DNA from 2 places in the Vibrio gallaecicus genome. Region 2 is predicted to be linked to the other one. Evidence: predicted binding sites of a transcription regulator. Region 2 holds the regulator's gene; the other holds the start of a gene.
What was found. The regulator CRP, encoded in region 2, controls carbon source genes, mostly activating them, when cyclic AMP is high. The targets are predictions, from matches to a motif close to TGTGANNNNNNTCACA.
Positions count from the first base shown of each region.

Region 1: the regulator CRP is predicted to act here: its motif matches at 4,842-4,857, upstream of OCU78_RS11350 (NupC/NupG family nucleoside CNT transporter).

Region 1 is NZ_AP025490.1:2,621,669-2,630,003, reverse strand. It holds gene OCU78_RS11370 (putative bifunctional diguanylate cyclase/phosphodiesterase) at 1-1,854, opposite strand, end outside; gene prfC (peptide chain release factor 3) at 2,091-3,680, shown strand; gene OCU78_RS11360 (DUF5363 family protein) at 3,861-4,037, shown strand; gene OCU78_RS11355 (TatD family hydrolase) at 3,979-4,797, shown strand; gene OCU78_RS11350 (NupC/NupG family nucleoside CNT transporter) at 5,002-6,264, shown strand; gene deoC (deoxyribose-phosphate aldolase) at 6,857-7,633, shown strand; gene deoA (thymidine phosphorylase) at 7,745-8,335, shown strand, end outside.
Region 2 is NZ_AP025490.1:2,969,046-2,977,380, forward strand. It holds gene OCU78_RS13040 (ABC transporter ATP-binding protein) at 1-637, shown strand, start outside; gene OCU78_RS13045 (TIGR02444 family protein) at 634-1,113, shown strand; gene OCU78_RS13050 (hydrolase) at 1,365-2,342, shown strand; gene OCU78_RS13055 (YheU family protein) at 2,424-2,636, shown strand; gene OCU78_RS13060 (phosphoribulokinase) at 2,783-3,652, shown strand; gene crp (cAMP-activated global transcriptional regulator CRP) at 3,894-4,526, shown strand; gene OCU78_RS13070 (DUF1338 domain-containing protein) at 4,755-5,546, opposite strand; gene astD (succinylglutamate-semialdehyde dehydrogenase) at 5,747-7,204, opposite strand; gene astA (arginine N-succinyltransferase) at 7,341-8,335, opposite strand, start outside.

The DNA of each region.
Region 1 (8,335 bases), 350 kb from region 2:
TGCAGTCATAATGATTGTGTCGACAATGGCTTGATCACTTTCATCTAAATGCAGCTGGGTAACAAAAGAGCGATCTATTTTCAAAACATCTACAGCGAGATGTTTTAAGTAGCGAAGAGAAGAGTAGCCAGTACCGAAGTCATCAATAGATATTTTTAAGTTATGTTCTTTAAGCTGCGCCATTTTTCGGATGGCATCATCGACATTCTCAAGCAGTAAACTTTCCGTTATTTCAAGCTCTATATTTTCTCCAGTGATACCGGCTTGAGATAAAGTGTGGGTTATGTGCTCGACAAAAGACTCTTGAGAAAATTGCAGAGGGCTAATGTTTATGGCGAGACGATGGAAGCATTCAGGTAAAACGCCTTGTTTTTCCCAGCTCGCATATTGGTAGCAAGCCTGCTCTATGATCCAATCCCCAATTTTCAAAATTTGCCCGGTTTCTTCTGCAATCGGCATAAATACACCAGGAGGTAGCAAACCGCGATCCGGGTGATTCCAGCGAATTAAAGCTTCCACCCCGATGATTTCATGTTTGTCATTCACCTGTGGTTGATAGTAAAGCTCTAATTGATCTTTACTCAGAGCTTCATGTAGACCCTTTTCAATATCAAGAAAGGTTTCAACCTGAGCTTGCATCTCAGGTTCATAAAACATGTATTTATTCCGACCTGCCACTTTGGCTCGGTAGAGCGCTGTATCGGCTTGACGCAATACATCAATACTGGTTATCCCTTCTGAAGGGAACATGGAAATACCAATACTCACAGTGCAATAAAGCTGGTGGTCATCAATGGAGTAAGGGTTAGAGATTAAAGCCAACAATTGTTTTGCCATATCTGGAGCTTGCTCGATTTTGATGTCAGGCATTAAAATCGCAAACTCATCCCCGCCTATTCTCGCGGCAATATCTTGTTCTTTCACCCAAGCTTCAATTCTCATAGAGATAGCTTTAATTAAATGGTCTCCAATCGTGTGACCTAATGAATCGTTGATAGTTTTGAAGCGATCCAAGTCTAAATAAAATAAAGCTCCAGACGTTTTAGACTTCATGGCTGAACTGATGGTCTCATTGAGTTTTTTCAGTAATAAGCTACGGTTTGCCAGCCCTGTTAACGTATCAAAATACGCAAGTTGATTAAGTTGGTTTTCAGCCGCTTCACGAGCTTGCCAAATGTTATGAAAGGATGTCGCGAGCCGGCTTAATTCATCCTGTCGATTATTCATCGGAAGTGGGAGAGCGGTTTGACGATTTTGAAGAGATTGCACCCATTCAATTAATGTCACGATTGGTTTTGACAGCTTGTAATAGAAGAAAGCCAGCAAAATAGTGGTCAGTAATATATTTCGAATGAGATCAAAAATAAGTATCCGGCTGGATTTAGAAATAAATGCTTCAGCTATGGTGGTTCCATTGACTGAAAAATTGAGCGTTCCAACAATAACATTAGAATCTGGCTGATGAAGTTCAGCGCTATAAAAAGGAGTATCAGGTGTTAAGAAGTCCGAAAGTAAGCGTGTAATAAGATCTTGCTGTTCGATTACACGATCTTGTTTGGTCAGCATATCGCCAAAATCATCAATAATAGCAACGCTATAAATAGCTTTATCCATCATTAGGCTAGAGGCAACTTGATCTGCCAATAAATGATTAAGGTGATATGCCGCTTGGCTTGCATTCGAATAATTCTGCAACAGCTTGAACTGGTAATGGTCTTCAATTCGAGTTTGTTCTTGGTGTAAATCCACAACAATGTGGTAGAAGCTAAAAAACACCCCAAGAACAACGGAAACTAAGAAAACTGTTTTAGCCTGTTTAAATGCTAACGAATGTATTTTTTTTGTTGTCGTCATACCTATAACCATTATCTGCCACTTATTTAGTTATAGCTCATATTTATTGATAATTTGATCATCTATTGTAATTTCATCAACATTGCATCAAAGGTTGTGCTCGAAGCTTATATACAGACAAGTTGCCCATTGAGTAAATATAGGGGAAAATACGCCGTAATAGATTCGTCCAACTCGCTCTCATACAATTTTATTGAATTGTTTGATACATTGGCCAACCAAAGAAGAACACATTCATGTCAAATACTCCATTTATTGGTGAAGTATCTAAACGTAGAACTTTCGCCATTATCTCTCACCCGGATGCGGGTAAAACCACGATTACTGAAAAGGTACTTTTATTCGGAAACGCGATTCAAAAAGCGGGTACTGTTAAAGGCCGTGGCTCTAACCAGCATGCAAAATCTGACTGGATGGAGATGGAAAAAGAACGTGGTATCTCGGTAACTACATCTGTAATGCAGTTTCCATACAACGAATGCCTAGTGAACCTATTAGATACTCCTGGACACGAAGACTTCTCGGAAGATACTTACCGTACCTTAACTGCGGTTGATTCTTGCCTAATGGTTATTGATGCTGCGAAAGGTGTCGAAGACCGTACACGTAAGCTAATGGAAGTAACTCGTCTTCGTGATACGCCGATCGTTACATTTATGAACAAACTTGACCGTGATGTTCGTGATCCAATGGAAGTGCTGGATGAAGTGGAAAGTGAGCTAGGTATGGCTTGCGCTCCAATCTCATGGCCAATTGGTTGTGGTAAAGAGTTTAAAGGTGTTTACCATATTCACCGCGATGAAACGATTTTGTATGAATCTGGTCATGGTCATGAAATTCAAGAAGTGCGCATCATTAAAGGGTTAGATAACCCAGAGTTAGATGTTGCTGTTGGTGAAGACCTTGCTGGAAGTGTTCGTGAAGAACTAGAACTAGTGATTGGCGCATGTCCTGAGTTTGATCATGAGCTTTTTTTAGCTGGTGAGCTAACGCCTGTTTACTTTGGTACTGCATTAGGTAACTTCGGTGTGGACCACATGTTAGATGGTCTGACTGAATGGGCTCCGGGTCCACAAACCCGCCAAGCAAATGAGCGTGAAGTTGAAGCAACTGAAGAGAAGTTCTCTGGTTTCGTATTTAAGATCCAAGCAAATATGGATCCTAAGCACCGTGACCGTATTGCGTTCATGCGAATTGTATCGGGTACTTATGACCAAGGTATGAAGATGAACCATGTTCGTACTGGTAAAAATGTAAGTATTTCAGATGCAGTAACTTTCATGGCAGGCGATCGTTCTCGTGCAGAAAAAGCATACGCAGGCGACATTATCGGTTTACATAACCACGGCACAATCCAGATTGGTGATACTTTCACTCAAGGTGAAAATCTGAAGTTTTCTGGTATTCCAAACTTTGCACCTGAGTTATTCCGTCGTATTCGTTTACGTGATCCTCTTAAGCAAAAGCAACTTCTTAAAGGTCTGGTTCAATTATCTGAAGAAGGTGCGGTTCAAGTATTCCGACCACTGCAAAATAACGACCTAATTGTTGGCGCGGTTGGTGTACTTCAGTTTGATGTGGTTGTGGCTCGTCTAAAAGCAGAATACAACGTAGAAGCGATCTATGAAGGTGTTAACGTTGCAACAGCTCGCTGGGTTGAATGCGATGACGTGAAAAAGCTGGAAGAGTTTAAGCGTAAGAGCCAAGCTAACTTAGCATTAGATGGTGGTGACAACCTTTCTTATATTGCTCCAACGATGGTAAACCTGAACTTAGCTTCAGAACGTTTCCCTGAAGTTAAGTTCCGCGCTACACGCGAGCACTAATCAACTCGATAACACTCGTCTTTGGCTTTACGCTTAATCACGATGTGTATGTTTGATAAAACGCCTATTGTTCAGCAATAGGCGTTTTTTTATACTCGAAATATTATCTTGGTGATTTTTACTTCATTTATTTAGAAGTTATGAAATTACAGGGAACAAACACATGTGTGAGAGGCTGCGATGTTGAGTTGGTTAAAATCATTAGTAAGGCGATATGACAAGTGGTGTGAAGAACTTGGCTTAACACCAGAAAACAAGCGCAGTTGTGTTCCACATCGAACTGACACTATTAATGCTGATGACGAAACCACTAATACAAAGCGGTCCAACGGGAAGCACCATGACTCATTTGTTTGATACCCATTGCCATTTAGATTTTGAGGTTTTTAGTGAAGGTGTTGAGCAGTATCTTGCTGATGCAGGGAAGTCTCATGTGACTAAATTTATGGTGCCTGCAATTGGAAAAGCTAATTGGGCTCGTCTCCATGCTATTTCTAAGCAATATAGGAACGTGTACTTTGCCGTTGGTTTCCACCCTTATTTTTTGGATGATTACTCATCATCTCAATTAGAGTCACTGCGAGATTTTTTGATTCAACGTTCAGGACAATGCGTGGCAATAGGTGAATGTGGCTTAGATTTCGCGATTGGTGTCGATGTGCAAAAACAAGAGGATTTCTTTGTTGCTCAATTGACTTTAGCTACTGAGTTTAAGCTACCTATAGTAGTCCATGAAAGACAATCACATAATCGCCTTATACAACTTATTAAGCAAAATAAGTTTAAAGGTGGTGGAGTGGTTCATGGTTTTTCTGGAAGTAAACAGCAAGCGTTAGAGTGGATAAAGCTCGGTTTCTTCATTGGTGTAGGAGGAACGATAACTTATCCTAGAGCAAAAAAAACACGAACTACGATCTCAGAACTTCCGCTTGAATCATTAGTACTAGAAACGGATGCGCCGGATATGCCTTTTAATGGGTTGCAAGGGCAGCTGAATCATTCGAAATACTTAGAGGTTTTATTGAATGAACTGGCTTTGCTGAGAAAAGAAACAAAGCAATCGGTTGCAGTGCGAATGTGGCAAAACAGCCATTTGCTATTCGATATCTGTGAATAAAATCTGAATATTTTGTTTATCGTTTGCCTAAATTACACATCACCTGTGATCCGACTCACAGATGCGTGTGAATGATTCATGAATCTTATACCAAAGTGTGAGGCCGGCATTACTTTATTAGTGGTCGCATGAGTATAATTGCTCCCGCTTTATAGCTCCATTTTGTCACACGCCAATCAATAACTAATAAGGAAGTCATAAACTATGAGCCTGTTTATGAGCCTCGTCGGAATGTTTGCACTGATCGCAATCGCAGTACTACTATCCGATAACCGCAAAGCAATTAATATCAGAACAGTGGCTGGCGCTTTCGCTATCCAATTCGCACTTGGTGCATTCGTACTTTACATCCCTTGGGGTCGTGATCTACTTGCAGGTTTCTCTGCTGGTGTAGCAAACGTGATCGACTACGGTAAAGATGGTACTGGCTTCCTATTTGGTAGCCTAGTTAACTTCTCAGTTGACGGTATCGGTTTCATCTTTGCATTCCAAGTTCTACCTACACTAATCTTCTTCTCTGCTCTAATCTCTGTACTTTACTACATTGGTGCGATGCAAGTTGTAATCAAGGTTCTTGGTGGTGGTCTTCAGAAAGCTCTAGGTACTTCTCGCGCCGAGTCTATGTCTGCAGCAGCAAACATCTTCGTTGGTCAAACGGAAGCTCCTCTAGTTGTTCGCCCATTTGTTCCTAAAATGACTAACTCTGAACTATTCGCAGTAATGTGTGGTGGTTTAGCATCTGTTGCTGGTGGTGTACTAGCGGGTTACGCATCTATGGGTGTTCCTCTAGAGTACCTAGTTGCAGCGTCATTCATGGCAGCACCTGGTGGTCTACTATTCGCTAAAATCATCAAGCCTGAAACTGATGAAGTTGATGAGAACCTAGGTTCTGACATCGACGGTGGCGACGACAAGCCTGCTAACGTTATCGATGCAGCTGCTGGCGGTGCTTCTGTTGGTCTTCAACTAGCACTTAACGTAGGTGCAATGCTACTAGCATTCATCGGTCTAATCGCTCTTATCAACGGTATCCTAGGTGGCATCGGTGGTTGGTTCGGTATGGACAACCTAACTCTAGAACTTCTTCTAGGTTACATCTTCGCTCCACTAGCATTCATCATTGGTGTGCCATGGGAAGAAGCGACTATCGCTGGTTCTTTCATTGGTCAGAAGACAGTTGTTAACGAATTCGTTGCATACTTAAACTTCGTACCATACGTTGGTGAGAACGCTCAAATCGTTGAAGCGACTGGTCAAGTGATGTCTGAGAAGACTCAAGCTATCATCGCATTCGCACTATGTGGTTTCGCAAACCTTTCTTCAATTGCGATTCTTCTTGGTGGTCTAGGTGGTATTGCTCCAAACCGTCGTCACGACATCGCGCGTATGGGTGTTAAAGCGGTTATTGCTGGTACTCTATCTAACTTGATGGCAGCAACTATTGCTGGCTTCTTCCTATCTTTCTAATTCGTTAGAACTCGATATATAGACGCCATTATAATATCGCCCCGTAGCAAGAAATTGCTACGGGGCTTTTTTGTTTTAGAAACGAGCAAATATCTCTGTTGAATGGAAAGTGATAGTTTTCATCTTAGATATTCATTGAGTAAATGCAGTTTTCTAATTTATTTTGAGATACAAACCGTTTGCGTTCTAAGGAGCACTACAAATTTTGGGCTGATGCCTATAATGTATAAGCTTAAGAGATAGGATTCTCTTCTTGGCTTTACACTGATGATTCGTAATATTTGCTCCCTATAAGTGATATTGGTTTTATTAGATTAGGAATTTAGCCATACTTAGCTTTCGTTAAATGTAGCTTAGCTAGATTTGACTCAAGTTATAGATGTTAGACACAACATGACTGAATTGTTGTGCCATAGACCAAACTGGTACTGTGCGGTGACAAGGATAGCAATTGATAATGCAGTAGTGTGTTATCAAGTCTTCAGGGAACCAAGTCCGTTCATTGGTGACTACTGAGCATTTTTTTATTCTCCATCTATACTGGATGGGGGCGAAGTAGTTAACTATTTGAATATATTGATCGGAGATAGAAATGAGCGATTTAAAAGCAGCAGCTCTACGTGCACTTAAACTTATGGACCTAACTACGTTGAATGACGACGACACGAATGAAAAAGTGATCGCTCTTTGTCATGACGCGAAGACTGCAGTGGGCAACACAGCTGCAATCTGTATCTACCCTCGCTTTATTCCTATTGCTAAGAAGACACTACGTGAGCAAGGTACGCCAGAAGTTCGTATTGCTACTGTAACTAACTTCCCACACGGTAATGACGACATCGATATTGCTGTTGCAGAAACAAAAGCAGCAGTTGCGTACGGCGCAGATGAAGTTGATGTTGTCTTCCCATACCGCGCATTAATTGCTGGTAACGAAGAAGTTGGCTTTAACCTAGTTAAACAGTGTAAAGCTGCTTGTGGTGACATCACTCTTAAAGTGATCATCGAAACGGGTGAGCTAAAAGAAGAAGCTCTAATCAAGAAAGCATCTCAAATCTGTATTGAAGCAGGCGCTGACTTTATTAAAACTTCTACTGGTAAAGTGCCAGTAAACGCAACACCTGAATTTGCACGCATGATGCTTGAAGTTATTCGTGACATGGGTGTAGCAAAAACAGTTGGTTTCAAACCTGCTGGTGGCGTTCGTACAGCTGAAGATGCACAAGCATACTTAGCAATGGCTGACGAGCTTTTAGGCGCAGAATGGGCTGATAACATGCACTACCGTTTTGGTGCTTCAAGTCTTCTGACTAACCTACTTAATACATTAGAAGTAACAGACAAAACTGCGGATCCAGCAGCATACTAATTTACCCATTCGGGTATAAAAAATTAAGTCTGTTTGATGGAGTGGCGTTAAGTCACTCCATATTACCTCTTTATCCTACAACCATACTCGCTCAGAGTTTGGGAGGCACTAATGTATCTACCTCAAGAAATTATCCGTAAAAAACGCGACAACGAAATTCTTACTACTGAAGAAATCAACTTTTTCATTCAAGGCGTTGCTAAGAATGAAGTATCTGAAGGCCAAATTGCAGCATTCGCAATGGCTATTTTCTTCAATGAAATGTCTATGCCAGAGCGTATTGCACTAACTTGTGCGATGCGTGATTCAGGTATGGTTATTGATTGGAGCCACATGAACTTTGATGGTCCAATCGTTGATAAACACTCTACTGGTGGTGTGGGTGACGTAACTTCATTAATGCTTGGCCCTATGGTGGCAGCATGTGGTGGTTTCGTTCCAATGATTTCTGGACGTGGTCTAGGACACACTGGCGGTACGCTAGACAAGCTAGAATCAATTCCTGGTTACAACATTACCCCAACAAACGATGTGTTTGGTCAAGTTACTAAAGACGCTGGTGTTGCGATCATTGGTCAAACTGGCGATCTTGCACCTGCTGATAAGCGTGTTTACGCGACTCGTGATATCACGGCAACAGTAGATAACATCTCGCTAATCACTGCTTCTATCCTATCTAAGAAATTGGCTGCTGGCCTTGAT
Region 2 (8,335 bases):
ACCTTTCTCTGGTGGCGAAAAAGCACGCCTCGTGTTGGCATTAGTCGTTTGGCAAAAGCCGAACTTACTTCTACTTGATGAACCAACCAACCACCTTGATTTGGATATGCGTCAGGCTCTGACTTTTGCCTTACAAACATTTGAAGGCGCAATGGTTATTGTCAGCCACGATAGGTACTTACTCCGCGCGACAACTGATGATCTATATTTAGTACATGACAAGCAAGTTGCTCCTTTTGATGGTGACCTAACTGACTATTACAAATGGTTATCAGAGCAACAAAAAGTCGAGCGTAAAGAAGCGCAAGCACTTGCTCCTGCAAAAGAAAGCACCAATAGTGCTGCCGCTAAAAAAGATCAAAAGCGTCGTGAGGCAGAATTCAGAAAACTGACTGCACCAATTCGTAAAAAGCTGACTCAATTTGAAAAGAAAATGGACTCGCTGACACTTTCTTTAGAAGAAGCCGAGCAAGAATTGTCAGATACTTCTCTTTATGAAGCTGAAAATAAAGCTAGACTTAATAAAGTATTGGCACAGCAAGCAACCAGCAAATCTCAATTAGAAGAAGTTGAAATGGACTGGATGGCAGCTCAAGAAGAACTAGAGCAAATGGAACAGGATATAGATAGCCTATGAGCCTAGAGCACGTAACGATATCACTAACACTTGAACGACTCTGGCAGTTCAGCCTTCAGTATTACAGTGTGCGTGAAGTAAAAGATGCGTGCTTATCTCTCCAAAATAATTTCCATGGTAACGTTAATTTGCTGCTGCTACTTAAATGGCTAGATGAGCAGCAAGTTAGCTTTCACGAAGAGGACTGGCACAAAGTCCAGCAATGTTTAAGTCGCTCAGAGGCTTTACTGCACAGTTATCGCGAGCTCAGAAAGCACCTAAAGCATCATGTATCTGATTCTTTATACAGAGAAGCCCTTCAGTTTGAACTCCAGCTTGAGAAACAACAGCAGTCGGATCTAGTAGATTGCATTAATACCCTCCCCCTCGATACCAACTATCACGAGCCTCTGGTTTTACGCTACTGCCGTCTACTGGGTGGAGAATCCCTATACTCGGCTTTTGCAGAACCAGCTCCGAACATCGCTAATCAATAGCTTTTAATCTCAGAAAATTTTCTATAATCAAAACCGTTTATCTTGTCTATTTTAATATTAAGTCCCTAATTGCATTTACTTATTACGGCTTACTATATCCAGAAAGTTGAGTTGTTCTTTACTCGTTCAATAAGCCAGCATTGCTTCCATTCAGATAAACCCAACACTTGCACTCAACGCCCTGATAGACCAAGCTCAAAGAATGAAATACAAAAGATAATTACTCATTAACGGATGGACTGAGTTTTTCTATGACCATATTTACCGCAGCTGCGGGCTTATCAAACCCTCACCTACAGACTCTGGTGCCACGGTTTATTCGTAAACAGACTCTGTTTAAACCCACTTGGCAAACCTTAGATACACCAGATGGTGATTTTCTCGATCTTGCTTGGAGTGAAGAGCCAACAGGTGAACAGCTAAAGAAAAAACCTATCTTCGTGTTATTTCACGGGCTAGAAGGCAGTTTCGAAAGCCCTTATGCTAACGGCTTAATGAATGCTTTCGCAAAAGACGGGTGGTTATCCGTCATGATGCACTTTCGAGGATGCAGCGGAAAACCGAACCGATTAGCCAGAGCCTATCATTCAGGCGAAGTAGAAGATGCGCGCTTCTTTCTTGAGTTTTTAAACAAACAATTTCCAGACAACCCTAAAGTAGCCGTAGGTATTTCTTTAGGTGGTAACATGCTTGCTAATTATCTAGCCGATTACGCTGACGATCCTTTACTATCAGCAGCAACTATAGTTTCAGCCCCTTTTGATCTTGCCAGTTGTTCAAGCCGAATTGAGCAAGGCTTCTCTAAAATCTATAAAAAGTACTTATTAAATTCACTAAAAGATAATGCATTGAAAAAAGGGCAGATCCTGCTTGATGAACTGGGGATCAGCGCTGAATCCATCAAGAACATTCGTCACTTATACGAATTTGATGAAAGGATTACCGCGCCACTGCATGGTTTCAAAAACGCTCAAGATTACTATGTAAAATGTTCAGCTCTTTCAAAATTACAAAAAATCAAACTGCCAACTCAGATCATTCATGCTAAAGATGACCCATTCATGACAGATGCCGTGATCCCTAAATTTGTACTTCCAGAAAATATCGATTATCGCCTATTCCAGCATGGTGGCCATGTTGGATTTATCACTGGGAACACCTTAAAACCTCGCTTCTGGCTAGAAGAAGCACTGCCTGCCTACTATGAAAGTATTCAAGATTCGGCATAATGGTTGCCTTATTTTCTTTCGTCATTTCCATGAACCAATAAGGTTCTAACCAAAAGCTGACCGTAAAATAGAGATGTATTTATGATCATTCCATGGCAAGACATTGCACCTGAAACATTAGAAAACCTCGTTAAGGAGTTTGTGCTTCGTGAAGGTACTGATTACGGGGATGTTGAAATTTCTCTACAAAATAAAATTGACCAAGTAAAAAACCAACTGAAGACAGGCGATGCCAATATCGTCTTTTCTGAGTTGCACGAAACTGTTGATATTCAGCTACGTCATACAATGTGAAGTTGAGTTTAAGCAATGAATGGAATCAAAGAACAACAATAAGTAGAGTAACCGTATGGCAGGGAGCTATGCTGCGCTAGCCAGTGAGCCATGTTATAGTGAAAGCGATTGCTAACAAGTAAGTTACTACAAAGACAAGGGTTGTCATGTCCGCTAAACATCCAATTATCGCAGTAACGGGTTCATCAGGAGCCGGTACAACTACAACTTCCGAAGCCTTTAGAAAAATGTTCAATATGATGGACGTAAAGGCAGCATGGGTAGAAGGCGATAGCTTTCACCGCTTCACTCGCCCAGAAATGGATGTAGAGATCCGTAAAGCACGCGAACAAGGAAAGCACATCAGTTACTTTGGCCCACAAGCCAACGACTTTGGAGCACTGGCTGAGTTTTTCCGTAAATATGGTAATGAAGGTACAGGGCAAGTACGCCGCTACCTTCATACTTTTGATGAAGCCGTTCCATATAATCAAATGCCAGGCACTTTCACGCCTTGGCAGGATATTCCTGAAAACTCGGATGTGATGTTCTATGAAGGACTACACGGTGGTGTTGTGGATGGCGACATTAATGCCTCACAACATGTCGATTTATTGATTGGCATGGTACCCATCGTAAACTTAGAGTGGATTCAAAAGTTCGTCCGAGATACTCGCGACCGAGGGCATTCTCGTGAAGCGGTAATGGACTCCATTGTTCGTTCAATGGACGACTATTTGAATTACATTACACCACAATTTTCACGTACTCATATCAACTTCCAACGTGTTCCGACAGTCGATACATCAAACCCTCTGAACGCAAAAGGAATCCCTAGTTTAGATGAAAGCTTCGTAGTCATTCGATTGCGTGGCATTAAAAATGTCGATTTCCCATACCTTTTAGCAATGATTGATGGCTCATTTATGTCGCGACATAATACGCTAGTCGTGCCAGGCGGGAAGATGAGCTTTGCTATGGAGCTCATTGTTAGACCTATCCTTCAACAGCTGATTGAAACTGGAAAAATAGGTTAACAGAACGTCATTTTATCAGGTTACTTTTCATACCGTGATCATGTGCACAATTTTGCGTAAAAAATCGCAGCTTGGTCACGATTAAAATCAAGAAATAGTGACTGAAAAAGGATACTATTTTAGTCCGAAACAAAAGATAGCTTGCAGCACTGAAAAAGTGCTCTTACCCTAAAGCCTAATTTAGGCTTAGCTAATTAATACGGAAAGCAGCAAGCATACCCTGCAGAGGAAGTGAGATATTATGGTTCTAGGTAAACCTCAAACCGATCCAACATTAGAATGGTTTCTGTCACATTGTCATATTCATAAGTACCCTTCTAAAAGCACGCTAATTCACGCTGGTGAAAAAGCGGAAACCTTGTACTACATCGTAAAAGGTTCTGTTGCGGTTCTAATCAAAGATGAAGAAGGTAAGGAGATGATTCTTTCTTACCTAAACCAAGGTGACTTTATTGGTGAGCTTGGTCTATTTGAAGAAGACCAAGAGCGTACTGCTTGGGTTCGTGCTAAATCTCCTTGTGAAGTGGCTGAAATTTCATTTAAGAAATTCCGTCAACTTATCCAAGTGAACCCAGACATCTTAATGCGTCTATCATCTCAAATGGCTAATCGTCTACAAGTGACTAGCCAAAAAGTAGGTGACTTAGCTTTCCTTGACGTGACTGGTCGTATCGCTCAAACGCTACTAAACCTAGCTAAACAGCCAGATGCAATGACTCACCCAGACGGCATGCAAATCAAGATCACTCGTCAAGAGATCGGTCAGATTGTTGGCTGTTCACGTGAGACTGTTGGTCGTATCTTGAAGATGCTAGAAGAGCAGAACTTAATTTCAGCTCACGGTAAGACTATCGTTGTTTACGGTACTCGCTAATTTTTAATCGCTCTAGCTAGCAATTAAAAGCCGAGACAAATATTAAAGCCACCAGCTGCAAAGTTGGTGGCTTTTTCTTTTCTAGGCTCTAGGTTCTAGGTTCTAGGTTCTAGGTTCTAGGTTCTAGGTTCTAGGTTCTAGGTTCTAGGTTCTAGGTTCTAGGTTCTAGGTTCTAGGTTCTAGGTTCTAGGGCTTAGTAATGAAAGCCTCTAGAGAACACAAGTTAGATTAGCTATCTGTACTTTCAAAAATCTTATCGGCAGAAGCCGCAACAAAACCAGTATAGATTTCCCCATTTGCCATCACGTAGCGCTTAGCAAATTCGTAAAAGCCACCCGGGATCATTTCGACACCTTCGGTGAAAGTAACCGCGACTTTATCCGCCATCGTTGAAGATTGTTCAAGAAGCACTTCAGGTGATCCTTTTACTTCTCCACCAGCACTATTGATAGTAAAACCTTCATCTCTCAAGTAGTCATTCACAGACTGAACTTCATCAAACTTATTCAGTTGATTCACACTTACTGTGAAATGGTTTGCCCCATAACCATGTGCCGCAAGCCAAGAAGCGTACTCACTTTCTTTTGCCAACACTTGGAAATCCACAAAGCTTAAATCCCATAGTCGCCCACCAAATAGGAACTCATGACCTTTTAGCTTATTGGTGTCCAATTGCTTCACAAGCTTAGCAACGATTGTTTGTAACTCCGCTGAACACTCTTCAACTTTAAGTTCACTAATGAACACTTTTGGTTGATTTGGATCTGGGTGTTCAAAATGCTTCGCGACTAATTTTTTACTTTCGAAAAGATAATCACCACAAGCTTGATAGCCTAGATCTATAAATGGTTTGGCTAGAGTATCAATGCCAAGCGGGGCTACGTTGAAAGTTCGCAGTGCAATATGGTCGTTGATCAACGCTTCGTCTTCTTTCAACAGCTGCTGAACTTGAGCTGCTGAAGGGCATAAACGTTGAATATAATCGTTCCATAATGAGCTGAATAATAGATCGGGCGTCATGGTGACTCCTTGTCGAGGGTACTAGCAAGCTAGAGATATTGGATTAAGAAGATAAGCTACCGCTTATGCCGCAGCCATTTTGCAATCATTGTCACTGGCAGAAGCTTTCCATGAATAAGCAATCACCAGAGTTTTTATTATTATGACTAGCCTTACATCGAGATAAGGCTAGTATTTAAGCTTTATATTCAGTGATTTATTTAAAGTTCAATACCTGGGCTAAATGTCGCGGGCAGCAATGTCTCTCCACCTTCCATTGAAGCCATTGGATAAGCACAGTAATCCGCAGCGTAGTAAGCACTTGGTCGTAAGTTACCCGACGCACCAGGTCCACCAAATGGTGCATCACCACTTGCCCCTGTCAGTTGTCGGTTACGGTTTACAATACCTGCACGGATATGATCCACGAAATATTCCCATTCAGAGTCATCCGTTGAAACAAGACCTGCAGATAAGCCAAAACGAGTATCGTTAGCTAGGTTTACGGCCTCTTCCAATGATTGGTAACGCACAACTTGTAGAAGTGGTCCAAAATATTCCTCATCAGGCAACTCAGCAATGTTTGTTGCATCGATAATACCAGGAGTCACAAATGCAGCTTCAAGCCCTTTAGCTTCTACTAGGCTAACGCCTCCAAGAGACTGAAGGTTTGCTTGAGCATCAAGAATAAACTTCGCAGCCGCTTCTGAAATTTGTGGTCCCATGAAAGGTGCTGGTTCTGCAAAAGGTTGATCGACACGAATCTTCTGAGTCGCGGCTACCAATTTATTAATGAGTAAGTCGCCCTTCTCTCCCACTGGTACATATAAGCGACGAGCACAAGTACAGCGTTGACCCGCACTAATAAACGCAGATTGAATAATGGTATAAACCGTCGCGTCGACATCTCCATATTGGTCAGAGATAACCATAGGGTTGTTGCCGCCCATTTCAAGCGCCAGCATTTTACCCGGCTGACCTGCAAATTGACGATGTAGGATATGACCGGTATTTGCACTACCCGTAAATAGCACCCCATCTAAGCCTTTTGAGTCAGCTAATGCGATACCTGTTTCTTTAGCGCCTTGCACAAGGTTAATGACACCTGCAGGTAAGCCCGCCTCTTGCCATAACTTCATAGCAAACTCACCCGTCCAAGGCGTCTGCTCTGAAGGTTTGAATACCACGGTATTACCCGATAGCAATGCTGGAACAATATGACCGTTAGGCAAGTGACCAGGGAAGTTATAAGGACCGAAGACAGCCATTACACCCAATGGGCGGTGACGAAGTACAATTTGGTTGCCAGCAGCTTCACGAGAAGCTTCACCTGTACGTTCATGATATGCACGAATTGAAATGGCAATCTTACCTGCCATTGCACCTGCTTCAGTACGAGTCTCCCAAATTGGTTTGCCCGTTTCTTTTGCAATAATCTGTGCAATTTCTTCACTGTTTTCTTTCACTTTTTCAGCGAAAGCCAAAACAATAGCTTCACGCTCAGCAAAACTTAATTTCTTCCAACCTACAAATGCGTTACGCGCCGCGCTAACTGCTGATTCCACTTGAGCTGGAGTTGCACTGTCGCCTTGCCAAACAACCTCATTATTAAATGGGCTGACTGATGTCATCGCTTCGCCTTGTCCGGCTACCCATTGCCCTGCAATCCACTGAGTCATACTACTGTCCTTACTTACAATTTTTCAAAAAGTACTTAATGCACTTTCTTTGGTCATTTCTAACCTTGAGCATTTCTAGCTTTGGTCATTTATCGCTTCAGTCATTTCACGACTCCACAAAGAAGCCGAAACAGACTTACTGAACGAGCATGCGAACAAAGTCGCCTTCTTTAACTTCTAAAGCTTTAGCAACTTCTGGTGATAGGATCACCTTATCACTCGCTTGATCGTATGCACCTTTCGCTGCAACCGCTCGGAAATTTTCAAACGAGGTATTACCAATTAGGTAATCTTGAGAGCTTGAATGCTCCGAGATCTTCACCTGTGCTCTGATCGAATGGCGAACAGATTCAATATTTCGTAAATCACATTCAACAGTTGGACCAGCGTCAAAAATGTCGACATAACCTCGGTTCGTAAAACCTTCTCGCTCTAACAGCTTTAATGCTGGGCGAGTATTATCGTGAACCTGTCCGATTACCGCTTGAGCTTCTTGGCTCAGTAAATTCACGTATATCGGTAACTTAGGCATAAGATCAGCAATAAAGCCTTTTTTTCCGATACCGGTTAAATAATCTGCCAGCGTGAAATCAATAGAGAAGAAATGCTCTTGCAGCCACTGCCAGAAAGGTGAATTACCATCAGCGTCAGATACGCCACGCATCTCAGCAAAAATCGTTTCGGAGAAACGCTCTGGGTGCTCAGACATGATCAAGAAACGGCACTTTGACATCAAACGACCATTCAATCCCCCACGGAAAGATGGACGTAAAAACAAAGTACAAATTTCACTGCAGCCTGTGTAGTTATTACCAAAAGTCAGAAGCTTAACAACATTGTTCACGCCCAACTTTTGTGATGAGTGAACAACCTTGCTGATATGGTAAGAGTAAAATGGGACGTCCCAACCGATAGAAGCTTCGATACCTGTGGTACCGGCCACTTCTCCTGTTTCGCTATCAACGCCAACCATTAGGTAGCCTTCATCACCAGGTTCGGTGACATCCGCTTTGGAAAAGCTGTATTCAGAATGCGTAATGCGGTTAGTTAGGAGCTCTTCATTTACAGGAAGAGATGTGAATCCATGTCCTGATTCAACGGCGCAAGCATGCAGCGCGTCATAATCAGATA